One region of the Blautia sp. Marseille-P2398 genome, then DNA from elsewhere that is predicted to be linked to it. Evidence: riboswitches for the same ligand, from Rfam matches in the RefSeq annotation. Region 1 holds a riboswitch; the other holds the start of a gene.
What was found. A riboswitch is a leader RNA that binds a small molecule or an ion and turns the genes downstream of it on or off. The one in region 1 is predicted to bind tetrahydrofolate.
Positions count from the first base shown of each region.

Region 1 (5,130 bases):
AATCAGTGATCATATGGCTGACTTCGCCATAGTTTATGGAAGCAGACAACTCATCGGTTAATCCCGCCAGACGTGTTCTGGTAAAAAGCGTGGCAGAAATAACAAATTTCTGTCCCAGAACATTTTCCTCGGGATATACACCATGGTTTGCAAAAACCTCCAGCTCTTTAATTTCTATTTTGTCTAATCTGGTCTCATCCATAACAGCAAATCCTTTCTGTATGTTATTTATATTTACCATCTGTTTTGTGCCAGTAATTTATCTGCGTCCCAGGATTGCTTCTGTCATCTGGATCACACGCTTGTTTTCTTTAACATCGTGGACACGGACAAAAGAGCATCCCTTCATTACGCCAATTACACTGGTAGCCAAAGTCCCCTCCACGCGCTGATCTACAGGAAGATCCAGTGCCAGTCCGATCATGGATTTGCGGGATGTACCAAGGAGAACCGGAAATCCCAGATTCTGAAAAAGCTCCAGGTGATTCATTGCTTCCAGATTCATTTCAAATGTTTTTCCAAAACCAATTCCCGGATCAAGCATGATTTTTTCATCTTTAATGCCAGCCTGTCTTGCAAGATTGACACATTCCTGTGTTTCGGCGAGCATATCAATGAGAAAGTTTTGATATTCTGTATTAGATTTGTTGTGCATCAGGCAACAGGCCACATCATATTTTGCGATCACAGCTGCCATTTTCGGATCATATTTTAATCCCCAGATATCGTTAACCAGGTCAGCTCCTGCCTGGATAGAGCTTTCAGCAACACTGCTCTTAAAAGTATCTACAGAAACAGGAATGTCAAAATGTTTTTTGACCGCTTCAATAACAGGAAGAACTCTCAGTGCTTCCTCGTCAGCACTGACAGGAGTATGACCGGGACGTGTAGATTCGCCTCCGATATCAATAATATCTGCACCATCAGCAATCATTGCCTCTGTATGTTTCAAAGCTTCATCCATATGATTCCATTTGCCGCCGTCAGAAAAGGAATCAGGGGTAACATTCAAAATTCCCATTATGTAAGTATGATTCTTAGTATCAAAAAAACGGTTTCCAATTTTCATGAGCAGAACCCATCCTTTCTTTTGTGCTTATGAAGAAGATCAGTATTCAATTTTCATATTTTTTTTATCATCAGACCAATAGCATTCGGAAGCAGCGGAACATAAAAAACAATTTCTGGACTGCTTATCCGCTTTATAAAGAAGTGCTGCCAGCGTACTGCAGGAATCTCCTTTTCGGTGATGTCCAATGGAAGACAGAATCAGTTCTTTTTCCTGTTCTGTAAAGTGCAGATCTGTCAGAATTTCCCGTGCGATTTCTACTCCTGCAATATCATGGGGAATGTTGTACTGATATTGCTGTGCACGTCCTATATCATGAAGAAGTGCTGCTGCATAGATAAGCTCTTTGGGCAACTCCAGATGTTCCTCCAGTGCATAAATGTACATCAACCGTGCAACATCCAGAAAATGTTCAGGGGTATGACGGCAGAAGATCCGTTCACTTTCAAGTTCCTGTATTTTTTTATAATGTTCCTGATAAACCGGGTGCCTCCAGATCCGATTGACACGATCCATATCTGAAAAATTGTTATTCATCCTTTTACCATAGAAAGGAACATTTTCTGCAGTTCCTTATCTTCTGTAAACGCACCACGGGTTACAGTAGTGATTGTTTTGCTTCCTGGTTTTTTTATTCCGCGCATGGTCATACAGGTATGTTCCGCTTCCAGCATTACCATAATTCCTTTTGGATCCAGAGTACGCTCCAAAGCATCTGCAATCTGAACAGTAAGCCGTTCCTGGATCTGTGGCCTTCTGGAATAAACCTCTACTGTACGTGCCAGTTTGCTTAAACCGGTAACTTTGCCGTTGGGGATGTATGCAAGATGAGCTTTTCCATAAAAAGGCATCAGATGATGCTCACACATGGAGTAAAAGGTGATGTCTTTTTCCAGCACGATTTCATTATTTTCTACAGGAAACTGCTTTAACAGATGCTGATCCGCTTCATGACCAAGACCTCCGTAAATTTCTTCACACATGCGGGCAATCCTGTCAGGAGTATCAATCAGACCTTCCCGTGTAATATCTTCACCGATACCTTCCAGAAGCAGACGGACTGCCTGCTCAATTTTCACTTTGTCAACCATTAAAAAATAACCTCCTTTGTATTTTTGAAATGGAGATTATCCTTTTGACCAAAGTCAAGCGGATATTCGCAATCCGCTTTGCTACTTGCTCATAACCGAATAGCTGCTCCGCAGTTTATCAGAAGGAGCTTGCACTCCTCCTGATACAAGCAAGTCCCCACCCACTGCTTATTGCTTTTCGCAATTGAAGCAGGGGATTTACTTGATTCGGTTAAAAAGGATATCTCCAATTGTGATAGAATGTATGTCGAAAACATTCCCTAGCACAATATGAGATATCCTCTTATATTGTTTGCAACGGGTGCGGATAATATACCGTAAGACGCACTTTTCGTTTCAGTGACAACTCCCCATTCACCGAACACTTGACGCATAAAATCCTATTTTGCATATCATTCATTTCGGTATTCAGTATACCATGTAATACGATAATAGAAAAGGTTTTTTCTGACTTTTCAGAATGATTTTTTCCTGCTGCCAGAACTAATAGTTTCGAAGTACACTTTGCAGATATTCTTTATACTGCTGCTTTACATCTTCCGGTCCGACAATCCTCATCCCGGATCCAGAATCGTACATAATTCCGATGTATTTAACATATGTTCATCATCGGTACGTTCAAGCATGATTTCCATCAGATATAACGTACGGAGCTTCTGATTAAATGAAGCCATGGCGCATCTCCTCCATTTTCTGTTTTCACTTTTCCCAGTGAAACATTTTCACATTTACCACTCTTCACATTTAATATCGCTTATCTGTTCAATTGGAATGACCGTTTGATCTGTCATGATCATGGTATGCTCATATTCATCTACTTTTTTTACAATACCAGAGTACGTAACATAGGATCCGCCGGCTTTTTTTGCATCGGGAATAAAATAAGTTATCGATACATCCTGTTCTATACCGATATTATTTCTGATTATGTTGATTTTTTCGTTCAGCTGAGCAATCACTTCCTCACTCAGTTCCAATCTTTCATCAGTTAATCTTGCTGTTTCTTTTATCGCAGCATCATGTCCAGTCAAGGCTGCAAAAGGAGCAAACTGCGCTGCCCGATCCCGAAGAGGCATTTGCGGATGATTCTTAGAGACCGGATGTGGTAAATTGATGATATCGTCATAAAAATTATTTTTCATCCTCTTTCAACTCCTTTACGCCTTATGTCCGCCAATTTGTTCATTTCTGTCCTTGGCGGTTGCACCTTCCTGAAGATTCATTCCCTTCAGTACAGCGTTTTTTCCAAATTTCTTTTTAATACTGAGCATTGCTTCCTGCATACGTTTCTCACGATCCAGCGCAGCCTCTTCCTCTTCCTGCTTTTTCCTTTGCGCCTCATAATCCGTAAAAAGATCCAGTTGCTCATACACTTCTTCTTTCTTTACAGAATTTTCATCCACAAGCCTGTTCGCTGTAATATTAATTCTTCTGATAAGCAGGTTTCTGTCAACGATCCTGTCATATAGCTCTATTACTGCATCCGTTATCATTTTTGTTGAGGAAGTCTGCCGTTTCAGATTGGTCGTTCCATGTGCATGTTTCGGAATTCTTCTTCCATAACGGTCGATCGTAACCTCTCCATGATACTGCTTTTTCCTGTCGGCATTGTTCAGATTCTCAATATCATAACCAACTGTCAACACAATCTGGTCCGTCACAAGCTTCTTATCCACCAGATCCAAAACCATCTGGTCCGTCATCTCTTTGACGACTAATTTTGCTTTTTCAAAGTCATAAGGACAATGAAGTACCTGCCCGGAACAAACACTGTTCGTTTCCGGTTTGTAAGACTTGACCATTTCCATGGTACAGGGCTCATATCCCCAGGCATGATCGATCAGCAGCTCTGCATTAACGCCAAACAGTTTATATAGCAGATCTTCGTTATATAATTCTTTCTCTTTTCCGATGGAACATCTGGCAATATCACCCATCGTATAGAGACCATATTCTTCCAACTTCTTTGCATATCCCTTTCCGACTCTCCAGAAATCAGTAAGAGGTCTGTGACCCCAGAGTTTCCTTCGGTATGACATTTCATCCAGTTCTGCAATTCGTACACCATCTTTATCTGCTTTAATATGCTTCGCTACAATATCCATCGCAATCTTACATAAATACATATTCGTTCCGATTCCTGCAGTTGCTGTTATACCTGTCGTTTTCAGCACATCCTGTATCATGGTCATTGCAAGTTCTCTTGCTGTCATATTATAGGTATGCAGATAATCCGTTACATCCATAAACACTTCGTCGATCGAATACGGAAAAATATCTTCCGGTGCAATATATTTCAGATAAATGCTGTAAATTCTGGTGCTGTATTCCAGATAGAGAGCCATCCGGGGAGGAGCAACAATATAATCAATCTCCAGTGCAGGATTGATATTTAATTCTGCACTGTCATCAGAAGAACCAATAAATGTTCTGTTCGGTGCTTTCCACCTGCGGGCACTATTGGCTTCTTTTACTTTTTGAACAACCTCAAATAAACGAGCCCTTCCGGGTATCCCATAACACTTTAAAGCTGGAGATACCGCAAGACAGATGGTTTTTTCTGTTCTGCTTTTATCCGCAACCACAAGATTGGTAGTCAAAGGATCCCGATTTCGTTCTTTACATTCCACAGATGCATAGAATGACTTAAGATCAATTGCAATATAGGTTCTTTCCTTTTCCATCATTCTACACCTCACGATTCTTATTTATCTTGACCAAAAATCTTTTTCATCGTAATAATTCGCTCAAGTATTTCCTGCCTGAATTTTTCTACGTCATTTGTACGCTTGCGCACGCCTGCTGCCGCAGCATGTCCACCTCCGCCAAACGCCTGCAGAAGTTCTCAAGTTTATCTTCCTCTGCAATGTACTTAATGAGCGCAAGCAGATCCTCACCCTTGCCCTCCCTGTTAATCATATTTTCCAGGGGTTCCTTGATTCGAGAATCAAGGGACTTCTACTTAATGGA
Region 1 covers NZ_CAXSTD010000002.1:323,588-328,717, forward strand. Annotated here, with positions in the region: gene folK (2-amino-4-hydroxy-6-hydroxymethyldihydropteridine diphosphokinase) at 1-202, opposite strand, end outside; gene folP (dihydropteroate synthase) at 260-1,069, opposite strand; gene ACESZG_RS04185 (HD domain-containing protein) at 1,109-1,606, opposite strand; gene folE (GTP cyclohydrolase I FolE) at 1,603-2,160, opposite strand; THF riboswitch at 2,454-2,550, opposite strand; gene ACESZG_RS04195 (hypothetical protein) at 2,889-3,302, opposite strand; gene ACESZG_RS04200 (DNA methylase) at 3,318-4,844, opposite strand; partial or broken gene ACESZG_RS04205 (ArsC family transcriptional regulator) at 5,005-5,088, opposite strand.

Region 2 (5,130 bases), on a different contig from region 1:
TTTTATATGGTTTTTATATAAATTTTATATCTCTGCACTTACCAATCCTTATATTGGTAATACCAAACAGGAGGTTTTTTATGCAAATCATTTGTCTGGGAGACAGCATTACGGACTGTAATCATTTATTTGAAGATTTTCCTCTGGGAAATGGGTATGTACAGATACTCTCAGAAATGTTCCGTAATCAAACTCCTTCTTTCTCCATATCCGCAAATACCGTCAGACGCTCATCAAGCGCTGTACAGTTAACAGATAAATCAACAGGTGCCATACATTTCAGGAACTGTGGAATAGATGGCTTCACTGTGACAAGAGTCCTTGAAAATATCCGCCAACACCGTATTTCTTTGCATCACTCTCCTGTTGTAACTCTGCTGATCGGCATCAATGATATCGGTCTGATAATGAACACAGACCGGATGGATTCTCAGAAAGAACAGATGATAAGAGAGTTTGCCACTCATTACAATGAATTATTGGATCTGCTCACTGCAGATGCCAGGCAGGTAATCCTTATGGAACCCTTTATCTTTCCACATCCGGAAGAATATGAGACATGGATTCCCTATGTCCATACCATGTCTGATATTATCCGACAGCTCTCTGTCAGATTCAGACTTCCATTTCTGCCTCTGCATAACTATTTTAATAAGGAAGCAACTCAATCGGGATTTGATGCCATAACAACGGACGGGATTCATCTTACTTTGTATGGGCATAAGCTTCTGGCCGAGAAACTGTTCCCTCTCCTTCAAAGCATTGATAACAATCCCTGAACAGATAAACTATTGCGCATTTTCCCGGAACTTTGTATAATAAATCACTGTCCTCGCTCATATCTGCGGACTTATTATGGAAAGGAGTCTTCCTTATATTATGGAAACTACAATTAAACAGATTGAAGATATGTCTCTGAATGCCTGGCCATCTCACAAGATGGAATTATACGACGGCTGGATCCTGAGATTTTCTTATTTTTATACACACAGAACCAACAGCGTAGAACAGTTCGGCAATTCCACCCTCACCTGGCGGGAAAAAATCCCATATTGTGAAAGCGTATATAAGCGTCTGGGAACCCCCGCTGTATTTAAGATCAGTCCTCTTGTCTCTCCTGACTTTGATTATGTTCTGGAAAACCGTGGATATGCTATCCAGCATACCACCAATGTCATGGCAATGAGCATGAACGCCGCACGGCTGGATGCTCCATATCCTGATGTAACCTTCTGTGACAATATTCCCTCCGAATGGATTGAAAGTCTGTTCCGTTTAAAAAACACCACCAATCCCATCCACCGGAAGGTTGTTCCATCTATGTATCAGGCAATCCTCAAGGAAACCATCTGTGCTTCCATCCGCATGGACAACCAGATCATCGCAACCGGACTTGGTATTCTGGACAGAGATTATATCGGCATCTATGCCATCCATGTCAAAGAAGAATACCGCAAACATGGCTATGCCCGTCAGATCTGCACCGGACTTCTGAAAGAAGGAATGAAAAAAGGTGCACAGAATGCATATCTTCAGGTTGTAGAAGGAAATGACAATGCCCGCGCTCTTTATAAATCGCTGGGGTTTCATCAGCTATACACCTACTGGTTCCGCGTGCAGCCGGATGAAAACGGAAATTTCCCGCCTGAGAAATAAAAAAGAACTATCTGTAAAGCATTTTCATTTTCTGCTTTTACAGATAGTTCTTAATTTTTATAGATTTTAACTTTTCTTTTTCGGGGAATCAGTTGATTCATTTAACATAGTTCGCGCCAACTATGTTGTATATCATTTTAATATTCAAGTCTTATTCTGTATTTTATCTCTGACTTAATTATGTTACTGTTCACTCCGTTCACAGTAACGTAGCCAAAATTCATTCCAGATTGCCTGCGGCAATGGAATTTTGGCTTGTATGTCTCGGGATTTTGGCATATTCATGCCAAAACACCTCGCGGAATAGTGGTGTGTGAACAGTAACTCAATTATACTGTTTTGTTTTTCAGCACTGCAGGTGATGTATTACCTACCACCATTGCTGTCAGCGGACTGAAATACAGCAGACATGTTAATACACAGTAAATCGGGATCATAATTACAAACTGTACCAGTCTTCCGGGCATGATCGCATAGAAGTTATATCCAAGCATGATCACAAGTCCTGCTGTTGTAAGAACCAAAGAGCTGAGAACTGCAGTTACCACGATAGATACGCAGATACCAACTGTCTTTCCTGTTTTCTTTCTGTTTGCAAATAATGGTTTTGCAAGGGCAGGAAGCACACCCCAGAGGATTGCTGCAACTGTGATAAACGGATTTACAGCATAGCCTTTCATAAAGCACCCGATAATATCTGCACATAATCCACAGACACCGCCTGCCACCGGTCCCAGCCACAGACCTGCAAGGATTGTACATACACTTCCCACAGAAATACGGTACGCACCAAGATCAATGACCAGAACTCGTGTGAGTACCAGATGCATGGCGATCAGAAGAGCCATGAACACCAATGTTTTTACGTTCCAATATTGTTTTTTCTGCATAATAAAAACACCTCCATAATGTGTTTAAAAAATAGAGTAGTTACATAAATAATAATCCCTCCACATTATGAGATGCTCTCATATGTAGCAACGGGTGCGGAAATCATATCGTAAGCAGCACGCTTTCTGCTTTTCGTTTCACGGCGACTCCCCAGCCTGTGAACACTTGACGCATAAAATCCTACTTCGCTATTATTTATTTATCGAAATTATAACACAATCCATAGAAATTGCAATATATTTTCCGTTATTATTTTCACAAATTTGAATGCTGTTTTTTGTTCATTCTATACGAATGGTCTGCTTTTTTTACTTGAGAATATTGCTGCAAACACTCGTAAGTCTATGAATAAAACAGCCGCATATACTAATACTATAACATTATGCAGCAGTCCGGCATCTTCAGAAATGAGAAATTACATGAATACAGATATCCCGCCCCGGTCTGCTATAATCATGGAGGTAAAAAATGTCAGAAATATGTAAAAATAACTGCCAAAATCCTTATAATATATGTTATGATAATTACCTGAATACCAACGCCTGTACGGAATGTACCGGCCTGATATGCACTCCTGCCAAAGATAATGACGAATGGGAAAGCTACCGGAAAATTTTTGATTTTATCCCCGAACCGCCGGAAAGCAATATCCCTCCCTGTAAATAATTATTGCATACGGCAGGAATCATGTTCAAACGAATGATTTATCGGAGGTCCTGTCTATATTATGAAAAAACTGCTTGCTGCATGTGTCTGTGCCGGCCTTAGCTTTTCTTTTGCCGGATGCAGCCCTGAAACCATACTGGAACAATTCACATCCACCGGAGACACATCCGTCCGGGAACTTACTTCTTCATCTGACACCACAACTGAAACCGAAACAAAAGACCGTATCTATATGGATGAACTTTCCGGTACCCTGCAGGATTTTTCAGGAAGCCAGCTTATTCTGAACACGGACAGTGCCTCCTATGTATTTAATGTTTCCAATGCCACCCTGGAATGTAAAGGCGGCATGATCACCGGCGATGAGATCAGTATCATTTACGAAGGTCAGCTTTCCGGTACTGACACAGGCAGTGTACATGTTCTGAAGGTTGTAGATGAATTTCATAAAAAAAATAAGCTGAAAAAGCGCACTGCGCATGGGCAGGTTATTTCCCTGACTTCCAATACCATCACAATAAAATCAAAGAAAGGAAAAACAGCCACCTATCCGATCACAGGAACAAAACAGTATTATCAGAATGGAATCAAAGCCGGTGACTGGGTTTACCTTACATTCAAGGGGAAATTCCCGGATACCTCCAATGATTCTTCCGTATCCTTAAATGCCAGTCACCTGAAAGTACTGAGTATTTCTGATCTGAAAGATCTGGAAATACCGGATCCTACCCCAACTCCGGATCCAAAACTCACACAGACACCGGAGCAGATAGAAAATAAAGAAAAACAGCTGCTGGCAACTGTACAGGGAGTAAATCTGAATATCCTCCGGATTCTTCCTGCCGGAAGTGACACCTCCTTTAATCTGGATATGTCAGCAATCCCCGCTTACTTCAAGGGAGGAATTGCCCCGGGATCTCATGTTAATGTTACTTATATCGGAGATCTGGAAACAACATCCCTGGAAGAAGTCCGTATTATTGCTGTGACAGGTGAGGATCCTGATACCATTAATGACAAACATATTTCCTTTACAGTAACCGGCACGATCATTGGAAGTACTGCCAACACCATCACTGTACAGACAGATGACGGTGCCATAGATACCTTCCGTACAGAAAACGCGCAGGATCTCACTGCAGGCGGTATGGAATACGGCGACTATGTGTGTGTTACCTTCCATCCATCCAAATCAAAATCTTCTAATATTTATACAGCAATTAAGGTACAGGATGCGTAAATTGTTACTGTTCACTCCGTTCTCAGCAACACGCTTCGCGATGCAGGAAATATGAACCTCCTTGTGCAATGCCCAAGGAGTATCGTTTGCTTCACAAACTTAATTTATGCTAATCGCATAAATCCGCGCGGTATGTCTCGGGTTTTCTGTGACCTTCGCTCACACAAAACACCTCGCGGGATATCACCAGTGAACAGTAACCGTAAATTTCTTCTTGATTTCCGCTTCACCTTCCGCAAGCCAGCGGTATGCAGCATCCTGATCTCCCAGAATTTCTGCAAAGGACTGAACTTCATCCCGGATTCCTTTTCCATGAAGAACTCTGTAAGCCCCCGCATCACTTCCGGGGGCTGTTTTTATTCCCAGCCGGAATGCTTTTCTGATATTCTCTTCTGCGGATTCTATGATCGGTTTCAGAGTCTCATCATCATAACGCCCGTCTCCCAGAAGATTTCTCACTGTAACCAGAGTCGGAACCCAGACTGTATCACTCTCCGCCAGCATGGCAAGACTTTCTTCATTCATATAGTTTCCATGCTCCAGACTGTCCACTCCGGCAGCCACCGCTGCCTGTACTCCGTAATCTCCGTTGGTATGGGACATGACAGCCATACCTTCCTCATGTGCAATATGTACCATTTCCTTTACCTCTGACCCATCCAGAGGTGTTCCGGTAA
Region 2 covers NZ_CAXSTD010000013.1:69,993-75,122, forward strand. Annotated here, with positions in the region: gene ACESZG_RS14495 (GDSL-type esterase/lipase family protein) at 81-779, shown strand; gene ACESZG_RS14500 (GNAT family N-acetyltransferase) at 880-1,656, shown strand; gene ACESZG_RS14505 (folate family ECF transporter S component) at 1,986-2,546, opposite strand; THF riboswitch at 2,633-2,737, opposite strand; gene ACESZG_RS14510 (hypothetical protein) at 3,275-4,453, shown strand; gene ACESZG_RS14515 (amidohydrolase family protein) at 4,637-5,130, opposite strand, start outside.
Region 2: linked by a shared signal. The riboswitch ahead of ACESZG_RS14505 (folate family ECF transporter S component) and the one ahead of folE (GTP cyclohydrolase I FolE) in region 1 are both predicted to bind tetrahydrofolate.